Regions from separate parts of the Erwinia sp. 1181_3 genome, predicted to be linked through region 2. Evidence: predicted binding sites of a transcription regulator. Region 2 holds the regulator's gene; each other region holds the start of a gene.
The links. The regulator PhoB, encoded in region 2, activates phosphate uptake and scavenging genes when phosphate is short. The targets are predictions, from matches to a motif close to CTGTCATAAAACTGNCNNAT.
Positions count from the first base shown of each region.

Region 1: the regulator PhoB is predicted to act here: its motif matches at 1,786-1,805, upstream of pstS (phosphate ABC transporter substrate-binding protein PstS).
Region 3: the regulator PhoB is predicted to act here: its motif matches at 1,590-1,609, upstream of FY046_RS19800 (MIP/aquaporin family protein).

Region 1 covers NZ_VTDE01000013.1:39,305-42,585, reverse strand. The annotation lists gene pstC (phosphate ABC transporter permease PstC) at 1-540, opposite strand, end outside; gene pstS (phosphate ABC transporter substrate-binding protein PstS) at 639-1,679, opposite strand; gene FY046_RS21045 (DMT family transporter) at 1,831-2,724, opposite strand; gene FY046_RS21040 (LysR family transcriptional regulator) at 2,820-3,281, shown strand, end outside.
Region 2 covers NZ_VTDE01000003.1:183,397-186,677, reverse strand. The annotation lists gene sbcD (exonuclease subunit SbcD) at 1-1,085, opposite strand, end outside; gene phoB (phosphate response regulator transcription factor PhoB) at 1,298-1,987, shown strand; gene phoR (phosphate regulon sensor histidine kinase PhoR) at 2,011-3,281, shown strand, end outside.
Region 3 covers NZ_VTDE01000011.1:29,874-33,154, reverse strand. The annotation lists gene glpK (glycerol kinase GlpK) at 1-570, opposite strand, end outside; gene FY046_RS19800 (MIP/aquaporin family protein) at 605-1,447, opposite strand; gene zapB (cell division protein ZapB) at 1,893-2,132, shown strand; gene rraA (ribonuclease E activity regulator RraA) at 2,207-2,692, opposite strand; gene FY046_RS19785 (1,4-dihydroxy-2-naphthoate polyprenyltransferase) at 2,799-3,281, opposite strand, start outside.

The DNA of each region.
Region 1 (3,281 bases), on a different contig from region 2:
CATAATCGCCAGGATAATTCCGGCGGCTAAAATCCCGATACCAAATGCCGGGCCGGAGAACAGGGATCCTACAATCGGTACGTTAGCCAGTACGTCCCCGACGGGCTGCTGGAAATAGGTGGCAAACAGTGGCGCGAAAATAAACAGCCCCCACATGCCATACACAATGCTGGGGATAGCCGCCAGCAGTTCAATCGCCACGCCCAGCGGGCGACGCAGCCAGTTAGGGGCCAGTTCGGTCAGGAACAAGGCAATGCCGAAACTTACCGGGACAGCGATAAGCAGGGCAATAATGGAGGTGACGACGGTACCGTAAATCGGCACCAGCGCACCAAACTGTTCGTTAGGCGCATCCCACTCTTTATTCCACAGGAACGAGAAACCAAACTTCTGGATACTCGGCCATGAAGAGATAATCAGGGAAACGATAATGCCACCGAGCAGCAACAGCACAATCAACGCAGCCAGTTTAACCAGCGCGCTGAAGATGATGTCACCCTGTTTTCCGGGAGCCTTGAATGCCGGCTTGGTTGCAGCCATAGAATTCTCGAGTCTGATACTGCTGATACGTATCGGGCCAGGCAAGCCTGGCCCATGGGGGCATAAGCACCACGCATCGTGGTGCTTACTGCAATCGCTTAGTACAGTGCTTTGCCGGAGCTGTCTTTCACGTTGGTTTTCCAGGCGCTACGAATCTGCTCAATCACAGAATCTGGCAGTGATGCGTAGTCCAGGCCAGCCGTGGTTTTGCTGCCGTTTTTATAAGCCCAGTCGAAGAACTTCAGTACGGCGGCGCCTTTCTCAGCATTAGCCTGCTCTTTGTGCACCAGGATAAAGGTGGTAGAGGTGATTGGCCACGCGTTGTCGCCTTTCTGGAAGGTCAGATCCTGAGCAAAAGATTTGGACCAGTCTGCGCCTTTCGCGGCATCGCTAAAGCTTTTCTCACCCGGTTCAATGGCTTTGCCATCCGCATCCACCAGCTTGGTGTAAGCCAGGCTGTTCTGTTTCGCGTAGGCGTACTCAACGTAGCCGATAGACCCTGGCAGACGCTGTACGAATGCAGCCACGCCGTCGTTACCCTTGCCGCCCAAACCGGTTGGCCAGTTAACGGTGCTACCTTTACCGACTTTGCTGCTCCAGTCGCTGTTCACTTTAGACAGGTAACTGGTGAACACGAATGAGGTACCCGAACCGTCAGCGCGGCGTACCACGTTGATGTTGGAATCAGGCAGTTTCACGCCCGGGTTCAGCTTGGTGATGGCCGGGTCGTTCCACTTTTTGATGGTACCGAGGTAGATATCACCCACGGTTTTGCCATCCAGCGTCAGCTGTCCAGATTTGATACCAGGAATATTAACCGCCAGTACCACCCCGCCAATAACTGTCGGAAACTGGAACAGGCCATTTTTTTCTAAATCTTCGTCTTTCATCGGCGCATCTGATGCACCGAAGTCTACGGTTTTAGCGATAATCTGCTTAACGCCGCCGGATGAACCGATACCCTGATAGTTAACCTGGCTGCCCGTCGCGGTGTTGTACTCTGCTGCCCACTTGTTATACACAGGTGCCGGGAATGTCCCGCCAGCACCGGTCAGGTTGGTCGCGGCCATTGCGGTAACGGCGCTCAGAGAAAGGGTTACTGCGACGAATTGAGCCAGGGTTTTGTGCATCAGTGTCATGTTCCCTCCACGGGATTAAAAAGTCAGGCCAGTTGCCGTGTTTGTCTAATTAATGATTGCTGCTGGAGGCAAAATAGGACAGTTTGGTGACAGTAAAATGTACGAAATATGACACTTTTGTGACAAGCCACTCTAATCATGAAGGCTGACGTCAGTCGGTTTTTTCCATTACCGCGCTCAGTCCCGGGTTACGTTTAACCGGGCGCGTGGCCCACAGCGATGCAGCAACAATCAGCAACCCGCCCAGCCATGCCGCTGGCGTCAGCGACTCCTGCAACCAGAGCACGGCAAACAGGGCACCAAAGAGCGGCTCAGACCCCATTAATAGTGAGGCACGCGTCGGTGAGGTACGTTTCACCGCGTAGTTCTGCGCGAAGAAAGCAAACAGCGTGCAGAACAACACCAGGTAAAGCGTCGGGCCCCAGAACAGCGTACTCTCAGGCAGGGCCGGTATCCCATGCTCTGTCGCCAGTAACACTACCAGCGAACCGCTGGCGACCACCCCGGTTTGTACCGCCGTCAGCGCCAGTGCGGGCACATTGCGATGCTGGGTCATTTTTTTCGTCAGACACACCATCAACGCGCGCAGCAGCGCAGCGCCCAACACCAGCAGATCGCCCCTGTTCATCGCAATCTGCGTACCGCCCACCAGCAGCATGGCACCGCAAAGAGAGACGGCGGCGGCGATAAACACGCTGATTTCGGGCCGCTGACGGAACATCAGCCATTCAACAAACGGCGTCAGCACCACGCATAGGCTGATCAGAAATGCCGCATTACTGGCAGAGGTCAACGCCACCCCATAAGTTTCACACAGGAAAATAGCCAACAACACCGAACCCAGTATCAACCCCGGGGGCAGCGCCTGGCGCCAGCAGAGCCTTAACGTGGGTAAGAGCAGAACGAAGGTCAGCAAAAAACGAATAAACAGAAAACCCACGACCGGATAGAAAAGAACGGCCTGTTTTGCCATGCCGTAGCTCGTTCCCCAGACCACGGCGACAGCCAGTAACATCCACTCTGCGTAACGCTGTTGTTTCTCCACCTGCATTCCCCTGACGTTGGCGATAAACCCAACTGCGATTATGATGTTTTTCTCCAGACGGAATAATCCGTACGGGTAAACAAGACTTGTGCGCTATGAGAACAAATCAATATATGGGTCTGCTGCCGTATATGGCAGTGTTCGTGAAAGTGGTGGAACTCGGCAGCTTCTCGGCGGCCGCAGAAAAGCTGGGCAGCACCGCGTCTTCGGTCAGCCGTCAGATCGCCAGCCTGGAAAATGCCCTGGGGGTGAAACTGCTGGAAAGGACGACACGCAGGCTGCGCCTGACAGAAGCCGGAACCGTCGCCTGGGAGCGCTGCTTTGAGATGATGCAGTCCGCAGAGTCGGTGTTTGAGCTGGCTGGGCGCATTAGTGACACCCCGCAGGGGCGGGTGAAAATCAGTGCACCGCGTGCCTACGGCAAGGATCTCATCTCCCCGCACGTGGCTGAGTTTTTACAGCGCTACCCTCAGGTGGATCTGCAACTGATGCTCACCGATCGTATGGTGGATTTAATCAATGACAATGTTGACCTGGCGATCCGCATTACCGATACC
Region 2 (3,281 bases):
GTTTCATTGTTCTGTCGGGCGATCACCTGTTCGCGCTGTTCGCGGCTGCGACGCAGCAGCACCACTTCTACGGGCAGGGATTCGGTCAGCTCCTGGATACGGCGCTGTAACTCACTGAGGTAAGCATCGGTGACGATTTCAATGTCCAGCCAGATGGTGCCACCCTGTGGATCGGCCGTGAGAGCCGCCAACTGCTGCTCAATCTGTTCCAGAGAGCCTTTGATCATCTGCATTGGCTGGAATAACGGGATCGGTAAGGCTTCGACCGCGCTGAGTTTGCCGTTGCTGAAGTCGACCTGAAACACGCTTTTGGCTTTACCCAGCTCATCAAAACTGAGCGGGATCGGCGAGCCGCTGTAGCGAATATGATCGCTATCGGCAATGCGCTGAGCGCGATGGATATGCCCCAGGGCGATATAGTCCGCAGGGGGAAAACAATCGGCGGGGAAGGCATCCAGCGTGCCGATATAGATATCACGCACCGCATCGCTTTTGGTCACGCCCATCGTTGTCAGATGGCCGGTGGCAATAATGGGTAGCGGCAGGCCCAGCGCATCACGTTGTTTCAGCGCTTCCTGCCAGCACTGCTGATAGTGTTCAGTTATGGCTTCCAGCAGGCTTTGCTGCTTTTCACGCCCTGACTGCCCGCTCTGGCTGCGCAGAATATCGCGCGGGCGCAAAAATGGAATGGCGCACAGCAGTGCTCCTGGCTGGCCATCGCGGCGATTAAGAACCAGAACCTGTTGACGAACATCGTCGCAGGCGGCGGCGATCACCCGAGTGTTCAGGCAGGCCAGCAGCTCGCGGGATTCATTCAGCATGGCGACTGAATCGTGATTGCCGCCCAGTACCACCAGTTGACAGCCGGTCTGCTGCAGATTGACCACGAAGCGGTTATACAGCTCACGCGCGTAGCTCGGCGGAGAGCCAGTATCAAAGATATCGCCTGCCACAATAATCGCATCCGCCTGCTGTGCTTCTGCGTTCACCAGCAGCCAGTCAAGAAATGCCTGGTGCTCGGCTGCCCGGCTTTTGGTGTAGAAAAACTGGCCAAGATGCCAGTCGGCAGTATGAATGATGCGCATGGGGGTCCTTTCATGGCAGAAAGCGTGGGGAGTATTATACCTGTCCTGCATCCCGAATTATTCAGAGCAGATAAACATATTGATGAGGAGGGGATTTTATTTAATTCCATCAATGCTTTTAGGGGGTGCTTTTTTCATAAAAGTGTCATAAAACTGACGCATAATGGCGCCGCATATCCCCGTGACAACCTGTCACTGTAGCAGGAGCAATAATGGCCAAGCGCATTCTGGTGGTTGAAGATGAAGCCCCAATCCGTGAGATGTTGTGTTTCGTTCTGGAACAAAATGACTATCAACCGATCGAAGCCGAGGACTATGACAGCGCAGTAAGTATGCTCATTGAGCCGTGGCCGGATTTAATCCTGCTGGACTGGATGCTCCCGGGTGGTTCCGGCATTCAGTTTATTAAGCATCTGAAGCGTGAAGCCATGACCCGGGATATTCCGGTTATGATGCTGACCGCGCGTGGCGAAGAAGAAGATCGCGTCCGTGGCCTGGAAGTGGGTGCCGACGATTACATTACGAAACCCTTCTCACCCAAAGAGCTGGTGGCCCGTATTAAAGCGGTGATGCGCCGTATTTCACCGATGGCGGTGGAAGAGGTGATTGAAATGCAGGGGCTGAGTCTTGATCCGTCATCGCATCGCGTGATGTCTGACACGCAACCGCTGGAAATGGGGCCGACCGAATATAAATTGCTGCACTTCTTTATGACGCATCCTGAGCGTGTTTACAGCCGTGAGCAGTTGCTAAACCATGTCTGGGGAACTAACGTTTACGTCGAAGATCGTACCGTTGATGTGCACATTCGTCGCTTACGTAAGGCGCTGGAACTGACCGGGCACGATCGTATGGTGCAGACGGTTCGCGGAACAGGTTATCGTTTCTCTGCACGCTATTGATTGTTCGCGCTGGAGTCTGAACCGTGTTGGAACGCCTCTCCTGGAAGAGATTATTGTTTGAGCTGCTGCTTGCCGGTTTGCCCGCGTTACTGCTCGGGCTGCTGGTGGGTTGGCTCCCCTGGCTGCTGTTAATCTCAGTACTCTGTGTGCTGGGCTTTCATTTCAACAACTTACTTCGACTCTCTCACTGGCTGTGGGTTGACCGCAGCATGACACCTCCCAGCGGCCGTGGCAGCTGGGAACCGCTGTTTTACGGCCTGTATCAAATGCAGGCGCGTAACCGCCGCCGCCGCCGTGAACTCGGTCATCTGATCAAACGTTTTCGTAGCGGTGCAGAATCTCTGCCTGATGCGGTGGTACTGACCACCGAAGAGGGGACGATTTTTTGGTGCAACGGCCTCGCACAGCAGATGCTGGGGCTGCGCTGGCCGGAAGATAACGGGCAGAATATCCTCAATCTGCTGCGTTACCCCGAGTTTACCCGCTATCTGCGTCAGCGTGATTTTTCTCGCCCGCTTACGCTGGTGCTGAACAGCCATCGCCATCTTGAATTTCGTGTGATGCCTTACAGTGAAGGGCAATGGTTGCTGGTGGCGCGTGATGTCACCCAGATGCATCAGCTGGAAGGGGCCCGGCGTAACTTCTTTGCTAATGTCAGCCATGAACTGCGTACGCCGCTCACCGTATTGCAGGGGTATCTGGAGATGATGAACGATTCCGTGCTGGAGGGCAGTCTGCGCGATAAGGCGCTGCACACCATGCAGGAGCAGACTAAACGCATGGACAGCCTGGTGAAACAGCTGCTGACCTTGTCACGCATTGAAGCTGCTCCGGCGATCGATTTGCAGGAAACCGTGGATGTGCCGATGATGCTGCGGGTGTTGCAGCGTGAAGCGGAAACGCTCAGTAACGGCCGCCATGATATTTATTTCCATACCGACCCGCATTTGCGCGTGTTTGGCAACGACGAGCAGCTGCGCAGTGCGATCTCCAATCTGGTGTATAACGCGGTTAACCATACGCCGGATGGCACGCGTATTGATATCAGCTGGCTGCGCAGCCCGCAGGGGGCACAGTTTAAGGTTAAAGATAATGGACCCGGGATTGCACCGGAACACCTGCCTCGTCTGACCGAGCGTTTCTATCGGGTTGATAAAGCGCGTTCCCGACAGACGGGCGGTAGCGGATTAGGGCTGGCTATCGTGAAGCATGCGCTCAGCCACCACAATACGCGCCTGGATATCAGCAGCACGCCCGGCGCTGAAACCTGTTTCAGCTTTCAATTGCCACCAAG
Region 3 (3,281 bases), on a different contig from region 2:
ACGGGAGGCGTTGGTGTAGTCGGTGATATGAACCCGTCCCTGCGTCATTTTCCACACCAGCCAGGAGTCGACGGTGCCGAACAGCAGTTCGCCACGGCGTGCACGCTCGCGGGAGCCTTCCACGTGGTCGAGGATCCACTTCACTTTGGTGCCGGAGAAGTACGGGTTAATCACCAGACCCGTGGTATGACGGATGTACTCTTCCAGGCCTTCTTTTTTCAGCTTCGAGCAGTAGTCGGCGGTACGCGGGTCCTGCCAGACGATGGCGTTGTAAATCGGCTTGCCAGTTTCTTTGTCCCACACAATGGTGGTTTCACGCTGATTGGTGATACCAATCGCGGCAATCTCGTCAGAGTTAATGTCCGCATGTGCCAGGACTTCGACCAGGGTGGAGCTCTGTGACGCCCAGATATCCATCGGGTCATGCTCAACCCAACCCGCTTTCGGGTAGATTTGCTGGAATTCACGCTGCGATACCGCAACGATATTGGAGTCATGATCCAGAATCACGGCGCGGGAACTGGTGGTTCCCTGGTCGAGTGCGACAATGTATTTTTTTTCTACGGTCATAATAGGTTCCTGATGGTGTAAGCAATGAGCAGGATTACGCTTTACGCTGTGCAGCGCGCGGTGCTGATTTTTCCTGTTTCTCCACAACCTTACCCGGAAGGTTGTTGGCAATCAGGGCGCGGTAGCCAAAGGCTCCGAGGCTTGCACCGATCAGTGGGCCAAAGATCGGAACAAGGAAATACGGAATATCACGGGCACCGGTGAAGGCAACATTACCCCAGCCAGCCACCCAGGCGAACAGCTTAGGTCCGAAATCACGTGCCGGGTTCAGTGCAAAGCCAGTCAGTGGGCCCATTGCGGCACCGATGATGGCGATAAGGAAACCAATCAGCAGCGGTGCCATCGGGCCACGCGGCAGGCCGTTACCGTCATCGGTCAGCGCCATAATCAATGCCATCATGATAGCGGTAATGACCATTTCAACCAGGAATGCCTGACCCACGCTGATGTGCGGGTTAGGATACGTGGAGAAGATGCCCGCGAGGTCGAGGCTCTCAACGCTGCCACGTACCATGTGATGTGTCTGTTCGTAATCGAGGAAGAGATTGTGATACAGGCCGTACACCAGCGCTGCGGAGCAGAATGCACCCGCTATCTGCGCAATCGTATAGGGCAGCACTTTACGCCCTTCGAAATTGGCGAATAGCCACAGCGCGACGCTGACGGCGGGGTTCAGGTGAGCACCTGAAATACCCGCGGTCAGATAGACGGCCATCGCAACGGCCAGGCCCCAGACAATACTGATTTCCCAGAGGCCGAAACTGGCTCCGGCAACTTTCATTGCGGCCACGCAGCCAGCACCGAAAAAGATGATCGTGGCAGTGCCGAGAAACTCGGCGATGCACTGCCCCTTAAGTGTACTTGTTGTCTGACTCATGATGAATTCCTGAAGGCGAGGTTAATGGTTTAGCTTCTTAGTTTTGTTTCATCCATGAATCACCCAAATCTTATGTAGGGCTGTTGTGAATTTATCGTTAACGAGCATAAACGAGAAATAGCGAAATCAAAAATTGTGTTCTGTGTCATAAAAATGAGCGTTTTCGCGTCTTTTTGCTTTCCAAAAACGACCTGGTGCGCGTTTGATCGCGTGTGAAATGCGCAATTATTTAACGCTGACCTTACATCAGGAGGGGGAAGATGTTAATGAGACCAGGTATAGACTGAAAATTGTTACAGACTACGCCCTGTAAGGGTTCGCTGCTGGACTTGAGCTGTCGCTCTACTTACAATCGGAGAATCGTTGTTATCCGCGGAATGCCGGTTCATTCCTCACCCCTGCGGCTAGCATCATCAACGCCCTGCGATTAGGAGAGGTTATAGACATGTCATTTGAAGTATTCGAGAAACTGGAAGCGAAAGTGCAGCAGGCGATTGATACCATCACGCTGTTGCAGATGGAAATCGAAGAGCTTAAAGAACAAAACGGTAATTTGAACCAGCAGGTTCAGCAGGCAGCAGGCAGCAGTGATGCGCTGGTGCGTGAAAATCAGCAGTTAAAAGAAGAGCAGCATGTCTGGCAGGATCGTCTGCGGGCTTTGCTGGGAAAAATGGAAGAGGTGTAATGCTGCACCTGGCGTAAAAGCAGGAAGCAAGCAGAAAACGGGTGCCCTGGGGCACCCATTTTATATGTTCGTCTTTATTCGATGTCGAGCGCGTCTTCGGACAGGATCATTCCCGTGTTGTCTGCGTACAGATGATCGCCGGAGAAGAACGTGACGCCACCAAAGTTCACCCGCACGTCGCTTTCACCAATGCCTTCACCTGCAGCCCCGGCAGGAATAGCCGCGATGGCCTGAATGCCGATATCCAGTTCTTCCAGATCATCCACCTGGCGAACAGAACCATACACCACAATGCCTTCCCACTCATTTTGCTGAGCCAGCGTTGCGAGCGCGGCGTCCACCAGCGCACGGCGTACTGAACCACCACCATCAACCAGCAGAACACGACCACGGCCGTTTTCCTCCAGCAAATCATAGAGCAGCCCGTTATCTTCGAAACATTTTACCGTGGTGATTTGCCCGCCAAACGAGGTGCGACCACCAAAGTTTGAGAAAAGCGGTTCAACGACATTCACATCTTCATGGTAGATGTCGCACAGTTCTGAAGTATCGTATTTCATAGGGGTTTCGTCTGTTTGCCGCAGGAGGGCTAAGTATATCGCTTAAAGGCCACTGTTGGCAAAATCATCAATTGTTAAAAATTGCGATGGGTCAAGCACATCGCGTTTAGCTGAACACTAAGCCGATGGCAAACAGGATATTGATCAGCAGGGCTGCTTTAACGGTTTTTTCCAGCATGGGTCGCATCGCCAGTGCACTGGTTTCTCGCAAAATGAAACGTCCCTGCTGCCACAACAGAGGTGCCGCGAGCAGGAATAACCAACCCACCGGACGCAGGCTGACCAGCGCACTGTAGAGAGCAAAGCAGGCCAGTGCGGTGGTTAACAGCACGGCATGATAGCGGCGTGCTCCATGTGCACCCAGGCGAACTGCCAGCGTAAATTTCCCATTCTGCCGGTCGCTGTCGATATCGCGCAGGTTGTTGACGTTCAGTACGGCGGTCGCCAGCAGGCCACAGCCACTGGCGGGCAGCAGCAGCAGCAGATCAATCTGGTGTGTTTGCAGATAGCTACTGCCGATGACCCCCAGCCAGCCAAAGAAGATCATCACAGACAGATCCCCAAGGCCAAGATAGCCATAGGGTTTTTT